DNA from 3 places in the Sedimentibacter sp. MB35-C1 genome. Region 2 is predicted to be linked to each of the others. Evidence: riboswitches for the same ligand, from Rfam matches in the RefSeq annotation. Region 2 holds a riboswitch; each other region holds the start of a gene.
What was found. Region 2 has a riboswitch for cobalamin ahead of RBQ61_RS05305 (ABC transporter substrate-binding protein). Riboswitches for the same ligand answer to the same signal wherever they lie in the genome.

Region 1: another riboswitch for cobalamin. It lies ahead of cbiB (adenosylcobinamide-phosphate synthase CbiB); the one in region 2 lies ahead of RBQ61_RS05305 (ABC transporter substrate-binding protein).
Region 3: another riboswitch for cobalamin. It lies ahead of RBQ61_RS14705 (sirohydrochlorin cobaltochelatase); the one in region 2 lies ahead of RBQ61_RS05305 (ABC transporter substrate-binding protein).

Annotation. Positions count from the first base shown of each region.
Region 1 is NZ_CP133188.1:1,900,302-1,903,585, forward strand. It holds gene RBQ61_RS09000 (L-lactate dehydrogenase) at 1-212, shown strand, start outside; gene RBQ61_RS09005 (low specificity L-threonine aldolase) at 388-1,482, shown strand; cobalamin riboswitch at 1,522-1,691, shown strand; gene cbiB (adenosylcobinamide-phosphate synthase CbiB) at 1,786-2,736, shown strand; gene cobD (threonine-phosphate decarboxylase CobD) at 2,751-3,284, shown strand, end outside.
Region 2 is NZ_CP133188.1:1,159,330-1,162,613, reverse strand. It holds gene cobM (precorrin-4 C(11)-methyltransferase) at 1-124, opposite strand, end outside; gene cbiD (cobalt-precorrin-5B (C(1))-methyltransferase CbiD) at 134-1,222, opposite strand; cobalamin riboswitch at 1,344-1,517, opposite strand; cobalamin riboswitch at 1,623-1,804, shown strand; gene RBQ61_RS05305 (ABC transporter substrate-binding protein) at 1,984-2,937, shown strand; gene RBQ61_RS05300 (iron ABC transporter permease) at 2,934-3,284, shown strand, end outside.
Region 3 is NZ_CP133188.1:3,021,173-3,024,456, reverse strand. It holds gene RBQ61_RS14715 (hypothetical protein) at 1-300, opposite strand, end outside; gene RBQ61_RS14710 (peptidylprolyl isomerase) at 506-1,024, shown strand; cobalamin riboswitch at 1,077-1,281, shown strand; gene RBQ61_RS14705 (sirohydrochlorin cobaltochelatase) at 1,505-2,872, shown strand; gene RBQ61_RS14700 (hypothetical protein) at 2,872-3,284, shown strand, end outside.

The DNA.
Region 1 (3,284 bases), 740 kb from region 2:
TTTACCCTGCATCAACTACATTGCGTGGTCAATACGGTCATGACAAAGATGTGGCGCTGAGCATGCCATGTATTATAGGGCGTGAAGGTGTTTTGAAGCAGATACCTGTAAAGTTAAATGAATGGGAAACAAAAAAATTAGAAGAAACAATAGCGTATATCCAAGAAACCATGGTTGATGCAAAAACAGGTCCTAAATTTTCTAAGAGATAATATTTAAAATAAAAATCAAAGTTTTAGATACAGAGTATTTGAAACTTTGATTTTTATTGTTTGCTACAAAAACGATGATATATAATAATTGTGGCAAACATTATCATTTAGCGGTATAATAAAAATAAATGCTTGTTAGAAAGCATTGTAACAATAACATTTTAAGAGGTGAATTATGAAGTTAACTGATCAATATAAGGCTGCAAAGTATAAATTCCAAGGTAACGGTCCAAGAAGTATCGATATATTAAAGGAAGCCTTAAACAGTATACAAGAAGATAGGTTTGCCGATTTATACGGCAAAGGCGAAATTATTGAAGAATTTGAAAAGAAATTTGCTGGAATACTTGGAAAAGAATCAGCTGTTTTTATGCCAAGCGGTACGATGGCACAACAGATTGCTCTTAGGATCTACGCAGACGATAAAAACAACAAGAAAGTTGCATATCATCCTCTCTCACATTTGGAATTGCATGAGCAAGATGCAATAAAGATTTTGCATGGTTTGGAAACTGTTCTTTTGGGTGAAACAAACCGACTGTTTACCATAAAAGATTTAATGTCTGTTAAGGAGAATGTTGGGACTTTGTTAATTGAACTACCTCAGAGAGAAATAGGAGGATATCTGCCGGCTCTTAATGAATTGGAAGAAATTATAGAATACGCAAGGTCTAAAAATATGTACATCCATCTTGACGGTGCCAGATTATTTGAATCGCTTCCATACTATGAAAAATCTCCGGCTGAAATATCAGCGTATTTTGACAGCGTGTATATTTCCTTTTACAAGGGTATAGGTGCTGTTGCAGGAGCTGTTTTAGCTGGGGAAAAAGAGTTTATTAACAAAGCTAAAATCTGGAAACGCAGGCATGGAGGGGATTTAATAAGTCTCTATCCGTATATCATTGCTGCTGATTATTATTATGAAAAAAGAAAAGATATGATGAGTAAATTTCATGAAGAAGCTATAGAACTGGCAAAGTATTTCAATGATTTGCCATCTGTTCGTACGACACCTGAAATACCGATGACTAATATGTTTCATGTGCATGCTGATTTCAGCAGTGATCAACTGGAGAAAATAGTTTCAAAAATATTTAGCGAATTTGATGTTTCAATAGCCGGAGGTATTAAAAAAATAGATGAAAAAACATCAAAATTCGAAATATCAATTGGTGAAGAGTTTTCGAAAATTCCTAAGGAATTGTTAAAACAAGTATTTGACAGGTTTAATGAATACATAAAAGTAAGAAGCTATCTCTTTCATTGACATTTAAATCCTGTTGATTTATAATTATTTCATAAATAAATGAAAATGTACTTTGTTGGTAACTTTTGTTTTAATAGGGAAAACAGTAAAAGCTGTTACAGCCCCCGCTACTGTGAAAGGTGATAAGGCTCATTGCCACTGTGAAAATGGGAAGGCGAGCGTTAAATGATCCGAAAGTCAGGAAACCTGCCAAATTAGTTTTTTATGGATTGTCGGGAGGACTGTCTGAAATATGTGTGTAACCGCCTTCCGTTCAGGAGGGTTTTTTGTTTGTCCAAATAAGGTATGTCAGAAAGGAATAATATGAATTCACTCATCATCGGATATGTGCTTGATTTGATTATCGGAGATCCTCAAGGATGGTTTCATCCTATAAGACTCATAGGGAATATGATTTGCTTTGTTGAGGACAAGCTGAGAAAATGCTGCAAAAATTCAAAGGAAGAAACAGCGGCAGGAGCGATATTATGGTTTTCGGTTGTTTTTACTTCATTTGTAATTCCATATGTAATTTTATATTTTGCATCAAAGGTTAGTTTTATGCTTGCATTAATTATTGAAGGATTAATGTGCTACTACATACTTGCAACAAAAAGTTTGAAGGATGAAAGTATGAAGGTTTATAAATCACTGAAAAGAAATGATTTAGCTGAAGCTCGTAATTATTTATCTTTTATTGTGGGCAGGGACGTGGAAAAGCTTAATGAAGTATCTGTTGCAAAAGCGGCTGTGGAAACTGTTGCAGAAAATGCATCTGACGGGGTTATTGCTCCAATGCTTTACATAATGATTGGAGGAGCTCCTCTGGGATTTATGTACAAGGCAGTCAATACTTTAGATTCAATGGTTGGATACAAAAATGAAAAATATATAAATATAGGCAGGGTTTCAGCCATAGCTGATGATGTTGCAAATTTCATTCCCTCAAGGATTTCAGCGCTTATTATGATCGCTGTGGCATTTATTACAGGCATGGATTACAAAAATGCCCTCAGAATCTATTTGCGAGATAGGTACAATCACAAGAGCCCAAACTCAGCACATACGGAATCAGTGTGCGCCGGAGCTCTGGACATAATGCTTGGAGGAGACAGCTATTACGGAGGCGCGCTTGTCAGCAAGCCGACAATAGGAGATGACATAAGAAAAATAGAAATAGAAGATATTAAAAGGGCTAATAGGCTTATGTACGCAGCATCTATGCTGACGTTGGCAACAGGTTCATTGCTTTACTACTTTGTTACAAGCTTATAAAATAGGAGAATACTATGAGTATAGAAATACATGGCGCCGACATATATACGGCGGCCGAAAAAAACGGTAGCGGGATAAATGAAATATTGGATTTTTCATCAAACATAAATCCTTTGGGTATACCCGATTCGGTTAAATCCGCCTGTATAAATTCAATTGAATATTCTAACAGGTATCCGGACATCAATTCTTCAGAATTAATCCGAAGTATTGCATCAGTCGAAAAAGTCCCGACCAGCTTTATTTTTGCGTCAAATGGAGCAGCAGAAGCCATATATCGTATTGCTTTTTTCTTAATGCCCAAAAAAGGCCTTGTTACTGCACCGGCCTTCAGCGAATATGAGAGCGCATTGAAAGCAGTCGGTGCAGATATTAACTATTACAATCTGGGTGAAGAATATGAATTTAAGATAAAGGATAACATATTAAATCATATAAATAATGATACAGATATTGTATTTTTGTGCAACCCCAATAATCCAACTGGGCAAATAACAGATATTAAAACAACAGAAAAAATAATTGACAAATGTATGAAGTCAGGGGCA
Region 2 (3,284 bases):
TTAACAATTCTTTGTTTACAAGAGACCCTGCATATATAATAACATCTGCTTCAGATAAAAGTTTGTGCCCTCTTAATGTTATTAAATCTGCCGCTCCGGGTCCTGCCCCTACAAAATTTACCATACTTTTCTCCTACCAATTTAATAGCCCGTGCTTATTTGAATACATTATGAGCTTAATGTTAATTCTATCTCCAACTCTCCTGTTTATATAATAAAGGGCTCTTTCATATATTTTTTTAATTACTTTTTTATCTAATTTTTCCTTTTTTAATATATCTATTGCCTGCTCAGTAGTAACGCTTGATAAAATCTGAGATATAACGTTACTTCCCGCACCGTATAAACCAGCATAGCAGCCTAGCATTTCCATTCTAAAATCACCGGTGTTGGAATGTGTATTCATCATACCTCCGGCTACTTTAACCAATTTGCCTATATGTCCTACTATAAGTATTTCCTTATAGTCGAGCTCCAAGGCATAATCCAGCACCTCTCCAAGATAATTGCTGAATTTAAGACTGTTTTCACCTTTTATTCCCAAGGTTTTGTCTATAAAGTTTTCCGCATAGTTTCCGGGAAACGCCAAAAGCGTATTGTATCCTCTTTCTCTTATTACCTGCATTTCAATCTTAAGACTGTCAATAAGAGCTTTTTCACTCATAGGTTCCACTATACCCGTCGTCCCTATTATAGAAATACCTCCTACAATTCCAAGCTGCGGATTAAACGTCTTTTTTGCAACCTCTTCCCCTTCGGGAACAGATATCACTATATTAACTCCGCCGCTATACCCATATTGACTGCAAATTCTCTGAACATTTTCAGTTATCATTTTTCTGGGAACAGAATTAATAGCAGGTTCTCCAACAGAACAATCCAGACCTTTCTGAGTTACTTTTCCAACACCCTTTCCTCCCACGATATTTATTTTTCCCGAATCATCCAAACTAACATCGGCATAAATTAAAATACCATCTGTGGAATCAGGGTCATCTCCGCTATCCTTTTTAACACAACATCTAACTCCATGTACGCTAAAAACAGGAGTCTTAATATCAATAATTAATATTTCTCCTCTTGGAAGCCTAACCGACACCTTATCTACAGTTTCGCCTGTAAATATCATCAATGCTCCGGCAGTTGCCGCAGCTGTAGCACATGTTCCTGTGGTAAAACCACATCTTAACTTTTTTCCGTTTACAACCATATACTTTTCCATACGCACCTCATTAACATATTTTGAAAGTATAAAAAAACTTCCGTGTTCACGGAAGTTCTAAATAACAATTGAATGACCATACTATCAAATATGTTCTTATTTTAGATTATCCTCCCGAAAATCTACAAATATATATTCTGGCAGGTCTCCTGACTTTCGGATCATCTAACACACACCTTCCCATGCATAAGCACAGTGGCATCAAGCATTATCACCTTTCACAGTAGCGGGGGCTGTAACAGCTTTTACTGTTTTCCCTTTTAAAACATAAGTTACCACAACATAATATTCGGTTTGAATCAATTATATATTATGCATTAATCATTGTCAATAAATTATAGGTCAGAAAACGGGCCGTATTTATTGACAATTAAAATGTAATATACTATACTTAAATTAATTGAAAAACCATAATATTGGTGCGCCTTGCGATAATAGGGAATTAGGTTAAAGTCCTAAACAGTCCTGCTGCCGTAATGAGAGAGCAATTTTTAAGGTTCAGCCAGCCACTGGATATCCGGGAAGGCTAAAAATTGTTGTGACCTCTGAGTCGGAAAACCTGCCGATATTATTTGCGTAAATACCGCAGATGTCATGTTCTTCAGGAAAAAAGAGCACTGGCTGAATAATAATTTGAACATATTTAAAGCATTGTGGATTTTACGTTTCGGTTAATTTGTCGAGGCGTTTTTTTATGTCCGCAAACTTATATAATCAAGCAGAAAATACTGTTGTACGAATTGTTTAATTGGAGGAGAATCATGAAAAAAAGACTATATTTACCTATTTTAGCATTGATTATTGTATTGTCTCTGTCAGCATGCACAAATGAGCAGTCACAACCTAAAGAACCGTCTGATGAAAATTCAGTTCAAAATGCTCAGCTTATTTCTGAAGACAGGGCAGGAAACAAGATAAACATACCTTCGGAAATTGATAGAATAATATCCATATCACCTGCTAACACAGAAATGATAGTGGCTTTAGGGTATGGAGATAAGCTTGTTGCAGTTGACAAGTATTCAGAAGATATAGCCGGAATTCCTGATGATGTGCCTTTCTTTGACATTATGAACCCGGACGTTGAGCAGCTTGTAGCACTGGAGCCTGACATAATTTATGCTACAGGGATGAGCATGAGTGACGGAAATGACCCATTTAAACCTATTAAAGATCTTGGGATAACCGTTGCATACATACCGTCAAGCGACAGTATAGAAGGAATCTACAAAGACATAATCTTTATAGCCGACTCTCTTCAAGCCGGTGATAAGGGCAGAGATATTGTAGACAACATGAAAACTGAAATATCTAGATTCGAAAAAATTAGTACAACTATTGAAAACAAAAAAAAGGTATACTTTGAAATTGCTGCAGCGCCCGATTTATACAGTTTCGGCAGCGGCGTGTTCTTAAATGAAATGATTGAATTGCTGGGAGCTGAAAACATTCTGAAAGATCAGGAAAAATGGGTCTCTATATCAGATGAAGTAATAGTAGCCTCCAATCCCGACATAATACTCACAAATGTAAACTATATAGAAAATGCTGTTGATGAAATTAAAAACCGCACCGGGTGGGAAAATATAACTGCTGTGAAAAATGATGATGTTTACTATATTGACAATAATTTCAGCTCATTGTCGAATCAAAATATAATTAAAGCAATGGAACAAATGTCCGTAGCAATATATCCGGAAGTTTATAAAAAATGAAAATAAGTATAAAAGTAATAGTTTATTATTTATTAGGTGTATTAGTATTGCTGATTGGAGTGGCTTTAGGAAGCATATATGTGCCGCCGGGGGATATTGCGGCAATAGTTTCAAACAAGCTGTTTTCAACAGAGCTGCCCTCAAGCATACCAGATGTATTCGTATCAATAGTATGGGATCTCAGGCTTCCAAGAGCCATTCTCGCCTTCATTGTTGGAGGTGCTCTTGCTGTAAGCGGAGCCGTGATGCAGTCAGTACTGAAAAATCCTCTGGCTTCGTCCTATACTCTCGGCGTGTCATCAGGCGCATCATTGGGTGCCGCTTTTATTATAGTAACAGGATTCAGC
Region 3 (3,284 bases), 1.8 Mb from region 2:
ATTAATTTTCATATTGCATTCGTCATTAATGTTTTCGGGATTGAAGAATTTTCTGCATCTTATTTCTGATATTCTTATTACATTTGTTCCGCATCCTAATCTTGGCTCAAAGCAAGTATCGGGAGCAGTTTTAAGCCCTTGTAAATTAAATAGTACTGCATCGTATACTTTTTGAACATATATTGGCTCTGTTACTACGTTTCTCAGGGTTCCGTCCCAATCACAACCTGACTGGCCGGTGCAGCATCTTTCAGCTACTCCGCCGGTACCTAGAACGTTGTTTCTATCTGAGCATTTCATGCTTATATAACCTCCTCATATTTACTATAACTTTACTTTAATATATTCCGGTGTATAGATGTTGTTACAACCTTAAAATTAAAATATTCAGAAAGAATATGCAAATTTTATTATTTTATCAACATCATTGCAGCAATTACGTCTTGAATAATTCTGCATGATAGTGTAAAGTATAGTAAATAATAACATAATAAATGGAGGATATATGAAATTACCGGTAGTAACATTTGAATTTGAAAACGGCGATACAGTAAAGGCAGAGCTTTATCCCGAAATTGCTCCTAATACTGTGAAGAACTTTATATCATTGATCAATAAAAATTTTTATGACGGCTTAACATTTCACAGAGTAATTAAAGGGTTTATGATTCAAGGAGGATGCCCAACAGGAAATGGTACAGGAGGTCCTGGATATTCAATCAAAGGTGAATTTACATCCAATGGTTTTAAGAATGATTTAAAACACACTGAAGGTGTTTTATCAATGGCAAGAGCTATGGCTCCCAACTCTGCAGGTTCTCAGTTTTTTATTATGCATAAAAAATCACCACATCTAGACGGACAATATGCTGGATTTGGCAAAGTTACGGAAGGAATGGACATAGTAGATAAACTTGCAAATTCAAAGACTGATTACAGAGATAAACCTATGGAAGATGTGAGATTAAAAAAAGTAACGATAGAAACCTTCGGAGAAACCTACGAAGAACCGGAAAAAGCGTAAACACATTATGAAAAAGCACCAATGCAATGACTAAATATTATTGACAAAGTGTTTCTTATGGTGCTATACTGATTTAAATTGAATATAGGAATCAGGTTATGGAAGTTGGGTGCAAATCCCACGCAAGACCGTTGCTGTAATTCACTGATGCTTTGACTAATACCACTGGAAATTATTCCGGGAAGGTGTCAAAGATAGCGTTCTATGTAAACGCAGGGTGATAAGCCAGAATACTTGCCGGTTTCCTTGCTGCACTTACAGTGCAGTGCGTACAGCCCTGCGGACTACCATGGCTATGGATGCAATACAAACATATTTCATTTTGTATGAATATGTTATAGTCTCACGTTTTATTTACGTCTGCGAGTTAATCGCAGACGTTTTTTAGTTTCGGTCTTATTAACGCCGGCGGATTTTTCTAAAATCCACCGGATATGACATAAAGCAATATATAAAAACAATTAAAAAGGAGTATTAATAATGAAGAAACAAATTAAAAAATTATTTACGCTTATACTGGCACTGTCGTTATTGCTAATAATGGCAACAGGATGTTCAAATTCAACAAATGCTGCAGACGAAAATCCTCTGGCTGAAAACCCTCCAGTTGAAAATCTATCAGAAGATTCCCCGTCCAAAGTTATACTGGCAGTAAGTTTTGGTACAAGCTACAATGACAACCGTGACTTATCCATTGGAGGCGTTGAGAAAGCGTTGCAAGAAGCTTATCCTGAATATGAGGTTCGACGTGCATTTACAAGTCAGATTATCATTGACAAGCTTAAAGATCGCGACGGTTTAGAAATTGACAATGTAACAGAAGCAATGGATCGTTTGGTAGCAGATGGTGTAAAAGAGGTTGTAATACAGCCTACACATGTTATGAACGGTTTTGAGTATGATGATATTATCAACGAAGTATCAGCATATAAGGACAAATTTGAAAGCTTTAAGGTTGGCAAACAATTGCTTGCCTCAGATGAAGATTTTAAAGAAATTGTCTCAGTTATAACTGAAGAGACAAAATCATATGACACAGAGGGAACTGCAATTGTGTTCATGGGTCACGGAACAGAACATGAGTCAAATGCTGTATATTCAAAGGTTCAACAATACATTACCGATGCAGGTCATGATAATTATTTTATGGGCACAGTGGAAGCAACTCCATCTTTAGATGATGTTATTGCTCTTGTTAAAGAATCTGGAGCAAACAAGGTTGTCTTGCTACCATTTATGATTGTTGCAGGAGATCATGCTAACAATGATATGGCAGGTGATGAAGAAGATTCATGGAAAAGCGCATTTGAAGCAGAAGGATATGAGGTTGAGACTGTGCTTAAAGGTATGGGTGAGTACACAGGTGTTCAGAATATGATTGTTAAGCATTTGGGTGAAGCCATAGATCAAAGTACTAATGAGGAAAATGTGCCTGCTGAAGATACGGATGACTTAGAAGAAGCCGAAAAAGCTCAAACATTACAGGGTGACCAGATTAAGGACGGCACGTATCAGATTGAAGTTTCTTCCAGTTCCAGTATGTTTCGCATAATTGATGCACAACTAACTGTAGCAAAGGGTGAAATGTCAGCAGTAATTACTCTCAGTGGAACGGGTTATGAGAAATTATACATGGGTACCGGTGAAGAGGCACTTGCCGATACTGATGATAAATGTATTTATTATGTAGAGGACAGTGAAGGTAAGTACACATATGAAGTACCGGTGGTAGCACTTAACCAGGATATTAACTGCGCTGCATGGAGTATAAATAAAGAAGCATGGTATGATAGGGTTCTGGTATTTCAATCCTCAATGATACCAGAAGAAGCTGTGACAGTGGAATAATGTATGCAAAAAATGCACTAGGTTTTGTTTATAGTAAAATGAAATATGAGATGAAAAAAATTATAGCTTTGGTTATTCTTTTATTAATAGCAATATTGCCGGTTAAAGCAATTGCTGCGGATTTTCCGGCAGACGGCAGGTACACTGTGGAAGCAACTCTCTCTGGAGGGTCGGGCAGAGTGAAGATCGAATCTCCGGCAGAGTTGACAGTTGCAAGCGGTACTATGACTGCTTCTGTAATTTGGAGCAGTCCGTATTACGAGTATATGCTGGTAGATGGAAATTACTATTATCCCGTCAATACTGACGGGAATTCCACATTCGAGATTCCTGTTTCACTGGACAAGGATATGGCTGTAAGTGCACAAACTGTGGCAATGAGCGTACCCCACGAAATTGACTACACGATTCG